4 regions of the Micromonospora sp. NPDC005203 genome follow, and region 4 is predicted to be linked to each of the others. Evidence: riboswitches for the same ligand, from Rfam matches in the RefSeq annotation. Region 4 holds a riboswitch; each other region holds the start of a gene.
The links. Region 4 has a riboswitch for cobalamin ahead of ACFYPM_RS25430 (ribonucleoside-diphosphate reductase subunit alpha). Riboswitches for the same ligand answer to the same signal wherever they lie in the genome.
Positions count from the first base shown of each region.

Region 1 (3,728 bases), on a different contig from region 4:
TGCTCTGGCAGGTACCAACCGATCGCACGGGTTATCAGATCCGCGTGCTGCCGGGCGATCGGACGGCCCTGGTGTTGACACAGGTGCCGCGCCGGTACGGGGGTGGGCGGTCGACCCAGGACCCGAGCGGCGTGCTGGAGATCGATCTGGACGACGGCACGGTCCGCAAGACCCACGAATCGTCCAATCCCGCACTCCTGGTTGGCAGGATCGATGGCTCGTGGGCGCTTCGCGACACCGACCATGACAGGCGCAGCAAAACAGCCGGAGAAGTCACTTTCGGGCCGCCCGCTGATGCTGCGGCCACCATCCAACTCGGCCCGTACGACCTTTTCAACCACTTTTTTGACATCCGCTACGCACCGGATCTGCTGTTTCTTCAAGGCCGGAGGGGCGAGCCCTGGCGCGACAAATGGGTGGTCGCTGTCGACGTGCCAACGGGACGGGTCCGGCAGCTCTTTCCGCTGGAATGGGATACGTTGCGAGGCGGCCACCTGTTCGGTGGCGTCGGTGCGTACCTGGACGACCGGGCCGGGCCGTCGCTCGTGCACACGGGCGCGGTGCACAACGGCGGGGGAAGACTGCCGGGAAACGCCGTCGTGGTCCGCCGCCGGTATCTGACCGGTGAGCTGCAATGGATCTTCACCGCCGATCGGGAGGCCACCGCCCTGGACGCCGACGACACTTTCGTCTACGTCGTGTTCAACACGGGGGAGCTGGTCGTCCTGAGGACCGAGGACGGCAATGTCCACGCGCGACATGAACTACGGATCGCCGGCCACCCGGTTGTACCCCTCTCGCTGAGGCGGATAGATGTCGGCCGCCTGGCGATCGGCACCCTCGACGGCCAGGTGCTTGTCGTTCCCGTCCCGGCGGCTGTAGGAGAGGTCGCGGGGCGGCGTGTGGGTCAGGCTTGAGCGAACAGCGGGCCGCCCAGTTGCGGGCCGAGGCCGCCGCCGTCACCGGCGCGGAGCTCACCGCGATGGCGTCGTCCGCGCCGGTGGAGACCCCGGCCAAGCCGGAGGCTGTCGCCCAGCCGGCCCAGGAGATGGCCGACGTGGCCGCCGCCAAGCCGGCGCCGAGTGTGGGTTCCAGCACCGAACTGCTGGAGGCCGTGATCGGCAAGGCCGCCGACGCGCCGCTCTGCTTCACCTGCGGTACGAAGATGCGCCCCGCCGGTAGCTGCTACGTCTGCGAGGGCTGCGGCTCCACCAGCGGCTGCAGCTGACACGTCAGCGACGAGCCCCGGGCGTTCGCGCGCCCGGGGCTCGTCCGTGTGCTGGTCACTCGGACCAACGGTCGTGGTGTATCACCGACGACAGCGGACGTCGCTGACGCCAGCCGTGCCGCTCCAGGTCCGGCGTCTGCTCCAGATGGGTGACCGGGCCGAGGCAGAGCCACGCCACCGGGCGGACGGTGGCCGGGATGCCGAGCAGATCGCGTAGGAACGGCTCCCGGTAGAACGAGACCCAGCCGACCCCGAGCTGCTCGGCGGTTGCGGCCAGCCACAGGTTCTGGATCGCCAGACAGACCGAGTAGAGGCCGGCGTCGGTGATCGCGTGTCGACCGAGTACGGCCGGCCCACCCCGCTCCGGGTCGTAGGTGACCACGACCGACAACGTCGACTCTCGTACGCCATCGATCTTAATCCGGGCGAAGCGTTCCGCCGCCGGACCGTCGAGAGTGGCCGCGAAAGTGTCCCGCTCCCGCTCTACGTGTCGGTGGAACTCCTGCCGCAGCTCTGGATCGCGGACCAGGATGAAGTCCCAGGGTTGGGAGAGACCGACGCTCGGTGCGGCGTGCGCCGCCGTGAGGATCCGATCCAACGTATCCGCGGGGATCGGCGCCCCGGTGAATTGGGCACGTACGTCCCGGCGGCGGTGGATGGTCTCGTAGAGCTCGTTGTTCACGGCAGGCTCCCGCTGCGCTCGCGCCCCTGACGGGGCGATGACGCGAGGCCGGTCTTCGGACCCCGGTCACCGCGGCGGACCCGTGCCGGACTCACACCGGCTTCCCGATTCTCCCCACTCGCGCGGGGCACCTCGCAACGTCTGTGCCACCGCGCACCATAGCGGCCCCCACGAACCTGGGACTAACCCCGCCATGAATGCGCGGTTGGCGCAGCGGTGCGGGCTACTGGCTCGCTCGCTCGGCCGCGCGTACGGCGTTGCGGAACAGCATCGCGACGGTGGTTGGACCGACCCCGCCGACCCGGGGCGTGATGGCGCCGGCGACCTCGGCGCACGCTTCGTCCACGTCCGGCAGGAGACGCCGCCCTTCGTAGCGGACGCCGGCACCGATGACGACGGCGCCGGGCCTGACGTGCTCAGGCCGCACGATCCGGGGTACGCCGGCGGCGGCGACGAGGATGTCGGCGCGGCGGGTGTAGCGGTCCCAGTCGGGCACGCCGGTGTGGACGACGGTGACGGCGGCGTTGGCGGTCGGGCGCTTCTGGGCGAGCAGCATCGCCAGGGGACGGCCAAGGGTGGCGCCGCGACCGAGGATGACGACCTCACGACCGGCGACGGGGATCTGGTGGTACGCCAGGAGTGCTTCGATGCCGGCGGGGGTGCACGGCAGCGGGCCGGGCAGGCCGACGGCGAGACGCCCCATGTTCAGCGGGTGCATGCCGTCGACGTCCTTGTCCGGGTCGATGGTCAGCAGCGCCGCGTCGTAGTCCAGATGCCCCGGCACCGGATACTGCACGAGCAGTCCGTGCACGGCGGGATCGGCGTTGAAGCGGGCGATGGCCTGGTGCAGCTCGGCCTGGGTGACGGCGGCGGGCAGATGCACGTGCGGGGACGCGAACCCGAGCGCGACGGCCTGGCGCTGCTTGATGGCGATGTAACCGGCGCTGGCGTCGTCGTCGCCGACGAGAATGGTGGCGAGGCTCGGCGTGATCCCGCGGCTGCGGAGTGCTGCGGCAGCGGCGGCGGTCTCGGCCAGGACGGCTTCGGCGACGGGAGCACCCGGCAGGAGCCGGGCCGGGCCCGACGAGGTGTGGTGTTCGGTGGATTCGCTTGTCGTGGTCATGACGGTCCCTCGACGCGGGCGCCCAGGCGGTCGACGCCCGCGAGAGGCTCCCCGATGGTTCCACCATCCCCGTGCCGCCAGTCGCCGGTGCCTCGATAGTGCCCCATCACCAGGGCGACTGCCCAGCTGACCGGCCGTGCCGCCTCGGGCGGGGCCCACTCGCCCGGGGGTTTGGTAACACCAGCGGTCCGGCTGACGAAGAAGAGGTGTGAGTGACGAGAGGGGACAGCCTGTGCGTGAGCCCAGCGAAGCGGGGGGTGACATCTCCGGCATCGGGGCCGATCCGGTGGCCTTCGAGGTCTTCTACCGGCGGCACCTGGAGGCGGTGGGCCGGTTCGTGGCGCGGCGGGTCGACGACCCGCACCTCGCCGCCGACCTGACCGCCGACGTGTTCCTCGCGGTGATCGAGTCGGCGGACGGCTACCGGCCGGACCGGGGTAGCCAGGTCGGCTGGCTGTACGGGGTGGCCCGCAACGTCATCGGCGACGAGCGGCGTCGGGCGGCCCAACGGCTGCGGGTGACCGGCCGACTGGCCGGACGACGGGACCTGGGTCCCGATGACATCGCCCGCATCGAGGAGCGGATCGACGCCGAGTCCGTGGCCCGCCACACCTATCGGGCGCTGAGCGAGCTGCCCGAGGGCACCCGAACGCTTGTCGAACTCGTCGCCGTGGACGGCCTCAGTGTCGCGGAGG
Region 1 is NZ_JBIAKV010000011.1:166,733-170,460, forward strand. Features, by position in the region: gene ACFYPM_RS23460 (hypothetical protein) at 1-917, shown strand, start outside; partial or broken gene ACFYPM_RS23465 (vitamin B12-dependent ribonucleotide reductase) at 923-1,228, shown strand; gene bluB (5,6-dimethylbenzimidazole synthase) at 1,284-1,910, opposite strand; cobalamin riboswitch at 1,939-2,060, opposite strand; gene ACFYPM_RS23475 (bifunctional 5,10-methylenetetrahydrofolate dehydrogenase/5,10-methenyltetrahydrofolate cyclohydrolase) at 2,134-3,033, opposite strand; gene ACFYPM_RS23480 (RNA polymerase sigma factor) at 3,266-3,728, shown strand, end outside.
Region 1: it holds a riboswitch for cobalamin, as region 4 does, so the genes downstream of both, bluB (5,6-dimethylbenzimidazole synthase) here and ACFYPM_RS25430 (ribonucleoside-diphosphate reductase subunit alpha) in region 4, are expected to answer to the same signal.

Region 2 (3,728 bases), on a different contig from region 4:
TGCAGCACCGCGGCGACGTCCGGGATCGACTGGCCGGTCACCTCGGCGACCACCGCGTCGACGGCCTCGGCGTCCCAGCCGAGCGTCTCCATCCCGATAACCAACCGCCGGGCGAGGGCTTCGATCAGGTCGACGGCGTCGGCGGCGGTGCCGGCCGGCCCGTCCACCACGTCGGTCAGCGCCGTGGGCACCGCCAGTCGTTCGCCCGGTGCCGCGAGCAGTTCCTGCTCGTCGAGGGAGTACGCGACGGCGAGCGCCTGCCGCAGGCCGGGCAGGGCTCGGGCGCCACCCCAGATCTGCGGGGCGCGCAGCACCGCGAGGACCAGGTTGACCCGGGGCTCACCGGTGGGCGCGTCGGCGAGGATGTGCAGCCCGTCGCGGATCTGCACGTCCTTGATTTCGCAGAGGTACCCGTCGAGGTGCAGCACGAAGGTGTCGAAGTCGTCCGCGTCGGGCATCGCCTCGGCGTGCAGGTCGTGGTGCAGCTCCGCCGCGCGGACGAGGTCCCAGATCTGCGCCCGCACGGTGGGCACCTTGGCCGGGTCGAGGGCCTGCACGGTGGCGTACTCGTCGAGCAGTTGCTCCAGTTTGGCCAGGTCGCCGTAGGTTTCGGCGCGGGCCATCGGCGGCACCAGGTGGTCGATGACCACGGCGTGCGCCCGGCGCTTGGCCTGGGTGCCCTCGCCGGGGTCGTTGACGATGAACGGGTAGACCAGCGGCAGGTCACCGAGGACCGCGTCGGGCGCGCAGTCGGCGGCCAGGCCGAGGCCCTTGCCGGGCAGCCACTCCAGGGTGCCGTGCTTGCCCAGGTGCACCACGGCGTCCGCGCCGAAGCCGCCATCCGCGACCGGGGCGGCCAGCCAGCGGTACGCGGCCAGGTAGTGGTGACTCGGCGGCAGGTCCGGGTCGTGGTAGATGGCGATCGGGTTCTCCCCGAAGCCGCGCGGCGGTTGGATCAGCAGCACCACATTGCCGAAGCGCAGCCCGGCGAGCACGATGTCCCCGCCCTCGGTGTAGAGCTGGCCGGGCGGCTCACCCCAGTGTTCCCGGATCCGCTCCCGCAGCTCGGCCGGGACCTGGTCGAACCAGCGCTGGTAGGTCTGCCCCGGTATCCGCGCCTCGGCGGCGGCCAACTGCTCCGGCGTGAGCCACTCCACGTCGTGACCACCGGCGGCGATCAGCGCGTGGATCAGCGCGTCACCGTCGTCGGGCAGCGCCGCGTCACCCAGGTCGTAACCGGCGTCGGCAAGCGCGGCGAACAGCCGGACCGCCGACACCGGGGTGTCCAGCCCGACGGCGTTGCCGACCCGGGAGTGCTTGGTGGGGTACGAACTGAGCACCACGGCGATCCGCTTGTCGGCGTTGGGCACGTACCGCAGCCGGGCGTGGCGCACCGCAATCCCGGCGACCCGGGCCGCCCGGTCGGCGTCGGCCGCGTAGACCGACAGCCCGTCGGCGTCGATCTGCTTGAACGAGAACGGCACGCTGACGATCCGGCCGTCGAACTCGGGGATGGCCACCTGCATCGCCGCGTCCAACGGGGACAGCCCGGCATCGCTGCCGGCCCACTGCTCGCGGGTGCTGGTCAGGCAGAGCGCCTGGATGATCGGCACGTCCAGGGCGGCCAGGGCGCCGACGTCCCAGGCGTCCTCGTCGCCGCCCCCGGAGGCGTCCGCGGCGACCGCGCCACCGGCGGCCAGCACGGTGACCAGCAGCGCGTCGCAGCGGGCGAAGAGCCCGAGCGGGCCCGCGCCCGTGGTCAGCCCTCGCAGCGAGCCGCAGAAGATCGGCAGCGGGTTGCCGCCGGCGTTGTGGACCGCGTCCGCGAGGACGTCGACGAAGTCGGTGTTGCCGGCGAGCGCGTGCGCCCGGTAGAAGACGATCCCCACGGTGGGCCGCCGCGGGTCGTTCGGGTGTTCGCCATGCACGCCGTACGCGGCGGTGGGCGCGGGCGGGGCGAACCCCTCGCCGGTGAGCAGCACCGTGTCGGAAAGGAACCAGGCGAGCTGCCCGAGGTTGTCCGGCCCGCCCTCGACGAGGTACGCCAACGCCTGGGTGACGACCCCGGACGGCACTGTGGAGATGGCCATCAGCTCCGCGTCGGGCAGCGCCTCGCCACCCAGCACGACCGTCGGCACGCCGGTGGCGAGCACCGCGGCGAGGCCGTCCGGCCACGCCTGCCGACCGCCGAGCAGGCGTACGACGACGAGGTCGACCCCGTCGAGCAGGACGGGCACCTCGTCGGCGGCAACCCGCGCGGGGTTGGCGAGCCGGTAGTCGGCGCCGCTGGCGCGGGCGGCCAGCAGGTCGGTGTCGGCGGTGGAGAGCAGCAGGATGCGCACGGCGGGCTCCGGAGAGTGACGCCCGGGCCGCTGAGGGAGGCGACCTGGACGAAGCGGGTGGGTGCGGCGTCAGCCGGTACGACGGCGCGGCCGGACTCACCGACGCGGGCGTCGGGGCCGGTCAGCGCCGGGCGCTCAGGTCAGCGGTACCGGAAGCCAGCGGCCTGGAGCGCAGTGTGACGATGATCGTCGATGAATGAGACGCCGTGCGTCATCGGGTCCTCCTCGGGTGTCCACGCCCTGGGGTACATCCCGACGGCCGAAGTATCCTGGCTTCCGGATCGACGCTCTCCCCCGGCCTTCCAACCGCAGACACACGGTCGTGACTCACGAGGGGGGATCGCTCCCCGGTGACAGTGGCGGGACCGCGTCGGAATCGCACCGACTTCCTTCACTGCCGTCAGGCCGCGAATGCTGCCACACCCCTCCGCCGCCGGTCAACGCCGACCCGACGTCGCCGAGCGGGCGACATCCATCGAAAGTCAGCAATGATTGCGTGCGAAGGAGCCCTGCTTCGCCGGCGTTAGGTCAATGTGTCGCGTCCTTTGCTCTGCTTCAACCGATGCACCAGTAAGTCGTCGCATCGTTGCGCCGGTTGAAGCAGAGCAAGGGACGCGCGCATGTCCCCTGGCCTGCGCCTATCGTTCGGTGGGACGGTGGCATCGGCGCGGTCACCTAGGATCGGTGATCACTGGCTCAACGTCCGCGATCAATCTCGGGGGTCGACCACCATCAGCGCCGCCCGATTCTTCCACCTCGCCGGTCGGGTCTGACTCCGTCCTGGCGGCTCGGACCCGGACGCGGTCCAGGCCGGCGTCGCCGTCGTCGCCGACGAGCGCGGCAGTGTGATGATCGACGCTCGGCAGAGCCCCGGGCACGCCCGGGAGATCCAGGCCACGCTCGTCGCCGCGGGCCTTCCGCGGCCGCGCTGGCTCGTCTCTGGTACGTCTCCAGCCAGGCCGAGCCGATGACACATGAGCAGGCACACTCGGTCGTCGAGGCCACCTGAGCCGACCGGCCTCAGCGGGCGTGGCGTTCCGGATGGGCCCGGCTCCACACCCGCATCCGTTCCGGATAGCCGGTGCGGCCCGCCTCGTACAACGGCACCGCGTGCTTGCGGGCGATGGCCCCCGCGGCGCGGGGCGTGCCGGTGCGGCGGCGGATCCACTCCCCGTCGTGGGCGATCGCCACCACTGTGGTGTCCGTCGCGGTGGTCTCCGGCTCCAGGTAGAACTCCACCCCGTGCCGGCTCGTGACGAACGCCTCCAGCGCGGCGAGGTCGTCCCGGGTCGCCTCCCGGTCCAGCTTCGTCGGGGTCGCCTCGACGCCCCGTGACCGGCGACTGAACCAGCTCATGCCCCACCCCTTCCCTCGACGCCCTCCAGT
Region 2 is NZ_JBIAKV010000006.1:218,321-222,048, reverse strand. Features, by position in the region: gene cobN (cobaltochelatase subunit CobN) at 1-2,342, opposite strand, end outside; cobalamin riboswitch at 2,605-2,734, opposite strand; gene ACFYPM_RS16500 (hypothetical protein) at 3,363-3,698, opposite strand.
Region 2: it holds a riboswitch for cobalamin, as region 4 does, so the genes downstream of both, cobN (cobaltochelatase subunit CobN) here and ACFYPM_RS25430 (ribonucleoside-diphosphate reductase subunit alpha) in region 4, are expected to answer to the same signal.

Region 3 (3,728 bases), 120 kb from region 4:
TCCTGGTCCGGGCTCGACCGTCGGCTCGCCGTCCGTACCGGCGACGGTTTGATCGGTCGGCGTCGGATCGACCGCGACGCCCGTGCGGGCCGTGACGACCGCGTTGCCCTTGCCTGCCGCCGGCACGGTGGTGGCCCGCCGCTTGTCGCCCGGAGTCGGCGCGACGACGGTCTTGCGACCGTTGGCCTTGCCACCGCCGACGGTCTTGCCGCCGACGGCCTTGCCGCCGACGGCCGGGCCGGTGCCGGCCCTGTTCGTGGGACGGGCCCCACCGCCGCGTCGAGCGTAGCTCGCCGGCGAGGTACGGCCCCGGCCGGTGGGTTTGCGGGTGGACGCCGATCGGCGACGCCAGACGATGTACGCGGCCACCGCCCCGGCCGCCGCGACCGCCAGCGCCCAGCCGGCCCAGGCCAGTGCTCCGGGACCGCTGTCCCCGGTCGACCCGGTCGACGGTGCCGCTGCGGCCGGCGGGGTCGACGCGTCGTCCGCGGTGGTCGGCACCGCCGAGGCCGGCCCGGACGTGTTGTGCTGCTCGGTGGCGGCCACCAGCGCCGGGTCCGGCTGGGTCGACGGCGGGCTCCACCCCTTCGGCGCTGCGGCCACCCGCCCGTCGTAGCGGAAGGTCAGGGTGCCCCGCACGGTGTCGCCGTCCGAGGCGACCGACAGGTAGCTCACCGAATACTGGCCCTTCGCGGGCAGGTGGGCGACGGTCACCACCGCGGGGAACCCCGTCGTGTACTCCCGTGGCTCAAACTGCCCGTTGACCAGGAAGTACTCCCGTACCGGCTTCTTCAGCGGCTTCGGCTCGCCCTGCGACCAGCCGTCATCGACCCGGGTGCCGTCCGGGGCGGTGACCGTGAAGAACGCGTTGGCGGCGGCCTTCTCGGTGAAGTGGAGCCGCACCGCCGTGAACGGCTCGCGCACGGTGGAGCCGCCCGCCGGTGTGGACTCGGCGAGGGTCCCGTGAGCTGCGGCGGGTTGAGCGGACGCGAGCAGGGCGACCGCCGAGGCGAGGAGGAACGCGAGGAGGCCCGAGACCACCCGCCCGCAAGTCTGGGGGAGACGACGCATCTGGATATCCTCACCCTCGCGAGACTTTTTTCAAGAGGTGGCGATCTTCTTCCTCCAACGACAAAAGTTGAGGACGAGGTCGCGGGTCGCCGCAGCGGGACGCCCCGGGTGGACACATTCCCTGGCCAGCTATGCTGCCGACGGCGCTGGTTCGCCCCGTCGTGACCGGCTGGGCGTCCTAAGAGGGAACCCGGTGGAAATCCGGGGCTGCCCCGCAGCGGTGAGTGGGAACGACCGCCGTCATCAGCACTGGGCCAACGGCCTGGGAAGCGACGGCCAGTAGGGGACCGGCGCGACCGGTCAGGCCCGCGAGTCCGAAGACCTGCCGGCGCCGCGTACACAACCGTGTGCGCTGCCGTCGGCCTCGCGGGTGGGCTGAGCGGGTGACGGGCCGTGTGTGTGGCGCACGGCCAGGTCCTCGTCAGCGCGTGTCCGCGACCCGGCGGTGTGGTTTCCCGAGGGACGGACTACCGCTGTGCACGACACCACCACGATCGCCGGCCGAGCGCCGTCGGCGTCGCACCTGACCCTGTCGCAGATCATGGACCAGCACCACACCAACCTGATGGGTACGGTGCACGGCGGCCGGATCCTCAACCTCATCGACTCCGTCGCCGGTGTGGTCGCCGCCCGGCACTCCGACGGGCCGGCGGTGACCGCCGCCATCGACGAGACGGCGTTCCTGCGCGCGGTGCGGGTCGGTGACGTCGTACACGTCGACGCCCGGATCACCTGGGCCGGCCGCAGCTCGATGGAGGTCGCCGTCAAGGTGACCGCCGACCGGTGGGACCGGGCGGTGCCGCCCACCGACGTGGCCACCGCCCACCTGGTCATGGTCGCCATCGACGACGACGGTCAGCCTCGTACGGTGCCGCCGCTGCTACCGGAGACCGACGGGGACCGGCGACGGTACCGGGAGGCGGAGATCCGCCGGAAGCACCGGCTGGCGCTGCGGCGCGCGCTGCTCGACGACGGCTGACGCGCCCGTTGTGGCGGTGGCCTGGTCCGAGGAGCCCGCTCCACCGTCGCCGGCAGGCCGGGGCATGCCCGGATCACACGCGGGCATACCCCGGCCTCGTCGCATTGCTGCCGCTCGCCCTGGCGTCCGGTAGGCGTCACGGCGCTCTTGACGCCGGATTTGGTAGTGGCAGCCGGATACCCTGCTCGATAACCGACCGGGGAGAGCCAATGGGCCTGTCAAGCCGTGAGTGTCCAGACTGCAGACGACGGGTCAAGGAGCCGTTTCAAGAGACAATCACCGGCCGCAGGGTCTGCCCTGACTGCGCCAACGCCCTCTTCATGGGCTCTGCTGCCGGCGCAATCACGGGGAATGTCGGCTCCGGGTACGGCGTCTGGGCCATGCTCATGCGCAAGATCCGGCGTTCGTCTGAGCGGCGATCCGAGTGACGACCAGGACGACTGTGCCCGGACGTCCATGAACTCCGGTGGACCTCAAGGCAGCTCAATCGGTGGTTCCTGCGGGACGAAGGTGTCAAGCATCGCCAGCGATGCGCGCCGACGTCGAAGTTGGTCCACCGCAACTCACTTGACCGGTGTGATCCGCCCGCGGTGTGGTGGCGCCGTGAGCAAACTGTGGACCGCCCCCGAAAATGACCCCAGGACCTTCGGTCAGCCCGTCGGCGAGAAGGCGACCTACCGGGAGTACCTCGGCAACTACCGCCTGACCATAGAGATGAAGTGCGACGGACTGGACGCCGAGCAGCTCGGCCGACGCGCGGTACCGCCCAGCACCCTCAGCTTGCTCGGCCTGGTCCGCCATCTGGCGCAGATGGAGAACCAATGGTTCCAGCGTGTGCTGCAAGGGCGAACCGACGCACCGTGCCTTTACCAGCACGAGGACGACCCGGATTGGGACTTCGGGGGCGCGCTCCCCGACCCGGCCGTGGTGAAGGACGCCTTTGCAACCTGGAAGGTCGAGATCGCCAAGGCGGACGAATGGCTCGACGCCCTCGACGAGGCCGACCTGGGCCGCGAGGTGCTTGTCGACGGTGGCAGCCACGCCACGCGCGACGTGGTTGTCCACGTGATCGAGGAGTATGCGCGGCACGCTGGCCACGCCGACCTCCTGCGCGAGTGCATCGACGGGCGAACCGGCCTGTGACCCACCAGGACGGTGGGTCAGCATGAGGACCGCCGTCAGGATGCAACCTCACCGTGAGTTCAGCCGATGCTTCAGGGCAGTTCGGAGGGCCGTGTTGGTTGCCTTGGGGTCAAGGAGTCCGTGGCTTTGGCGATACGTCGGGCGCATCCATGTGGAAGACCGCCGATGGCTGGCTAGGTCGCCATCCCTCAGTCAGAGCCTTGCGGACGACTGCCGCGACCGTCGACGGTAGAACAGGGACGGGCGGGCCGCCGATCCAGTTGCTCGGATGGTCCTGAGGCATGCTGACCAGCAGCACGCCGCCCTTGCAGTCGGCTTGCTCGATGGCGAGGGTAAGGGGCCGCTCGCAAAGCCCTTGGGCGTAGGTTGGCTTCCCGCGCACTCGCCACCGGTAGACGATGTCGTCGACCGTGATGAGCCTTGCGCCCTTCTTGGTCAATGCCATATCAATCGCCTCGCGGTCAGCTTGTCGGGTGCCGGCAGCTAAACACGGTGCCTCGGGCCGTGGGGCGGGCACACAGGGGGCACAAGACAC
Region 3 is NZ_JBIAKV010000013.1:24,349-28,076, forward strand. Features, by position in the region: gene ACFYPM_RS24920 (copper resistance protein CopC) at 1-1,071, opposite strand, end outside; cobalamin riboswitch at 1,202-1,416, shown strand; gene ACFYPM_RS24925 (acyl-CoA thioesterase) at 1,613-2,050, shown strand; gene ACFYPM_RS24930 (DinB family protein) at 2,654-3,193, shown strand; gene ACFYPM_RS24935 (hypothetical protein) at 3,303-3,638, opposite strand.
Region 3: it holds a riboswitch for cobalamin, as region 4 does, so the genes downstream of both, ACFYPM_RS24925 (acyl-CoA thioesterase) here and ACFYPM_RS25430 (ribonucleoside-diphosphate reductase subunit alpha) in region 4, are expected to answer to the same signal.

Region 4 (3,728 bases):
TGCGCCAGGGCCTTGACCCACTCGATGGCCTGACCGACGTCCCACACCTGGTTGGCGTCGATCATCAGGTTGCGGTCCGGACCGAGGATCTCCCGGGCGATGCCGCACCGGCGGATGTCGTCGTCGAGGTTGGCACCCACCTTCAGCTTGACGTAGCCGTAGCCGGTGTCCACCGCCTCCTGGCACAGCCGGCGCAGCTTGTCGTCGCCGTAGCCGAGCCAGCCTGCCGAGGTGGTGTAGGCGGGGTAGCCGGTCCGGTCGAGCTCGGCGAGACGGGCCGCCTTCGTGCTCTCCTTGGCGCGCAGGATGGCCAGTGCCTCGTCCCGGGTCAGCGCGTCGGACAGGTAGCGCAGGTCCGCGATGTCGACGAGTTGCTCGGGGGACATGTCGACGAGCAGCCGCCACAGCGGTTTGTCGGCGACCCGGGCGACCAGATCCCACGACGCGTTGAGGACGGCGGCCAGCGACAGGTGCACGACACCCTTCTCCGGGCCGAGCCAGCGCAGTTGGGAGTCGGAGGTGAGCAGACGGTAGACCGCGCCCATGTCCGCCGCCATCGTCGCAACGTCGACGCCGACGAGGCGCTGTGCCTGGTGGACGGCCGCCGCGACGACGATGTCGTTGCCCCGGCCGATGGTGAAGGTCAGGCCGTGGCCCGCGAGTGGCGCACCGCTGCTGTCGACGCCGTCGGTGTGCAGGACGACGTAGGCCGCCGAGTAGTCGCCGTCCTTGTTCATGGCGTCGGAGCCGTCAGCGGTCAGGGAGGTGGGGAAGCGGACGTCCTCGACGGTGACGGCGGTGATCTGCGGCATGCGCTCCTCGCCCGGTTAGGCTAAAGATCAGATGATCTCTGGGAGTATACGGAGGGTCGATCCGACGCGTCAACGACGTCGATCCGTCGGGAATCGAAGACATCCAATGTTTCTTCGTGCTGGAGATTCGTCGGTGTGCGGTCCCCGTGATCGCAGTACCCGGTCCGCGAGCGCTGAATGCGGTGGTGGCGACATTCGCCGCGCTGGTAGGCACCTTCGACGGGTGGCACCTCGTCCTCGACCCGGGCACTGCTGCGGCACCGCCGGCCCGATGAGGACGGTGGTGCGGGATATGAGGAGTGGCCCAGAAGATTAGATGTCCACTCCGGATAGCTGCATTGACGCCTAATTATGGGTAGGGATCTTTACATCTAAAGACTTAATACATCACACCTTTCCGGATGTCGACACCTGTTCGTGTGCCGCGCCGCGCGGGTGTCGGTCCACCGCGCCCCGGCGTGGTCGGCGTGGTGGGTGACGACCGTCACGGAGGCCGCCGTCAACACGCCCGAGACCGACATGTGGGGTGTGACAACCGCAGCGTCCCTATATATGGTGTCGAACGCAGCTGGTTCGGCCGCTCATCCGGAGTGGTCGAGGTAAGAGGGAACCCGGTGGAAATCCGGGACTGTCCCGCAGCGGTGAGTGGGAACGACAGCCGTCAGAAGCACTGGGCCACGAAGCGGCCTGGGAAGCGACAGCCAGTAGGAGACCGGCCAACCCGGTCGTGCCCACGAGTCCGAAGACCTGCCAGCGCGCCGCGTACCCGCACCCGGGTGGGCGGCGGTCCGAGGCCGCGTGGGACGGCCGACGCCACCTGACCCACGCCGTGCCGGCGTGGCGTCCGTCGGTGTCTGTCTCCACGCGTTCGAGGGGCCATCAGGTCTCGAACTCGCGAGGAGTGAGTGGTGACAGTCACCGAGGTAGTCCCGGTCCGCGGCGACGCGGCCGTGCGGCGCACGCCGATGCAGGTGCGCAAGCGCAACGGCACCACCGAGTCCGTGGACGTCAACAAGATCGTCCGTGCGGTCGAGCGGTGGGCCGACGACCTGGCCGACGTCGACCCGATGCGGGTCGCCACCCGCACGATCAGCGGCCTGTACGACGGCGCGACGACGGCCGAACTGGACCGGCTCTCCATCCAGACCGCCGCCGAGATGATCGGTGAGGAACCGCAGTACTCGCGCCTCGCCGCCCGGCTGCTGTCCGGCTACGTCGACAAGGAGGTGCGTCGACAGGGCGTCACCTCGTTCAGCGCGGCGATCCGGATCGGCCACGCCGAGGGCCTGATCGGCGACGACACCGCCGTGTTCGTCGCCGCCCACGCCCCGATGCTCGATCACGCTGTCGATCCCGACGGCGACCGACGATTCGAGTACTTCGGCCTACGCACGGTGTACGACAGGTACCTGCTGCGTCACCCCACCAGCCGGCTGGTGCTGGAGACCCCGCAGTACTGGCTGCTCCGGGTGGCCTGCGGGCTGTCCCAGACGCCGGACGAGGCGGTCGGCTTCTACCGACTGATGTCGAGCCTGGCCTATCTGCCCAGCTCGCCGACACTGTTCAACTCCGGCACCCGACACACCCAGATGTCCTCCTGCTATCTGGTCGACTCTCCGCGCGACGAGTTGGACTCCATCTACCAGCGGTACGCCCAGGTCGCCAACCTGTCCAAGTTCGCCGGCGGCATCGGCATCGCGTACTCCCGGGTCCGGTCCAGGGGTGCACTGATCCGCGGCACCAACGGGCAGTCCAACGGGATCGTGCCGTGGCTGCGCACGCTGGACGCGAGCGTCGCCGCGGTCAACCAGGGCGGCCGGCGCAAGGGCGCGGCCTGCGTCTATCTGGAACCGTGGCACCCGGACATCGAGGAGTTCCTGCAACTGCGGGACAACACCGGTGAGGACGCCCGCCGCACCCACAACCTCAACCTGGCCAACTGGATCCCGGACGAGTTCATGCGCCGGGTCGAGGCCGACGAGGTGTGGTCACTGTTCGACCCGCACGAGGTACCCGAGCTGCCCGACCTGTGGGGGGAGCGGTTCGACGCCGCGTACCGGCAGGCCGAGGCGCAGGGCCGCCACGTGCGGCAGGTCCCGGCGCGAGAGCTGTACGGCAAGATGATGCGCACCCTCGCCCAGACCGGCAACGGGTGGATGACCTTCAAGGACGCCGCGAACCGACTGTGCAACCAGACCGCCGAGGACGGCAACGTGGTGCACCTGTCCAACCTGTGCACCGAGATCATCGAGGTGTCCAGCGACGCCGAGACCGCCGTGTGCAACCTCGGCTCGGTGAACCTCGCCGCGCACCTAACCGACGGCGGCATCGACTGGGAGCGGCTGCGCGCCACCGTCCGTACCGCCGTGACCTTCCTGGACCGGGTCATCGACATCAACTACTACCCCACCGAGCAGGCGGCGGCGAGCAACCCCCGCTGGCGGCCGGTCGGGCTCGGGCTGATGGGCCTGCAGGACGTCTTCTTCGCGCTGCGGCTGCCGTTCGACTCCCCGGCCGCACGGGAGCTGTCCACCCGGATCAGCGAGGAGCTGTACCTGACCGCGCTGGAGACCTCCGCCGACCTGGCGCGTCGCTTCGGCGCGCACCCGGCGTACCCGCAGACCCGCGCCGCGCGGGGCCACCTCCAGCCGGACCTGTGGGGTGTCGAGGGTACGCAGACCGCGCGCTGGGACGCGCTGCGCCAGCGGGTTGCGACGGACGGGCTGCGCAACTCGCTGCTCGTGGCGGTCGCGCCGACCGCGACCATCGCCTCGATCGCCGGGTGCTACGAGTGCATCGAGCCGCAGGTGTCCAACCTGTTCAAGCGCGAGACCCTGTCGGGGGAGTTCCTCCAGGTCAACACCGCTCTGGTCCGCGAGTTGAAGGCCCGCGGTCTGTGGACCAAGCGGATCCGCT
Region 4 is NZ_JBIAKV010000013.1:142,509-146,236, forward strand. Features, by position in the region: gene ACFYPM_RS25425 (enolase C-terminal domain-like protein) at 1-812, opposite strand, end outside; cobalamin riboswitch at 1,365-1,582, shown strand; gene ACFYPM_RS25430 (ribonucleoside-diphosphate reductase subunit alpha) at 1,778-3,728, shown strand, end outside.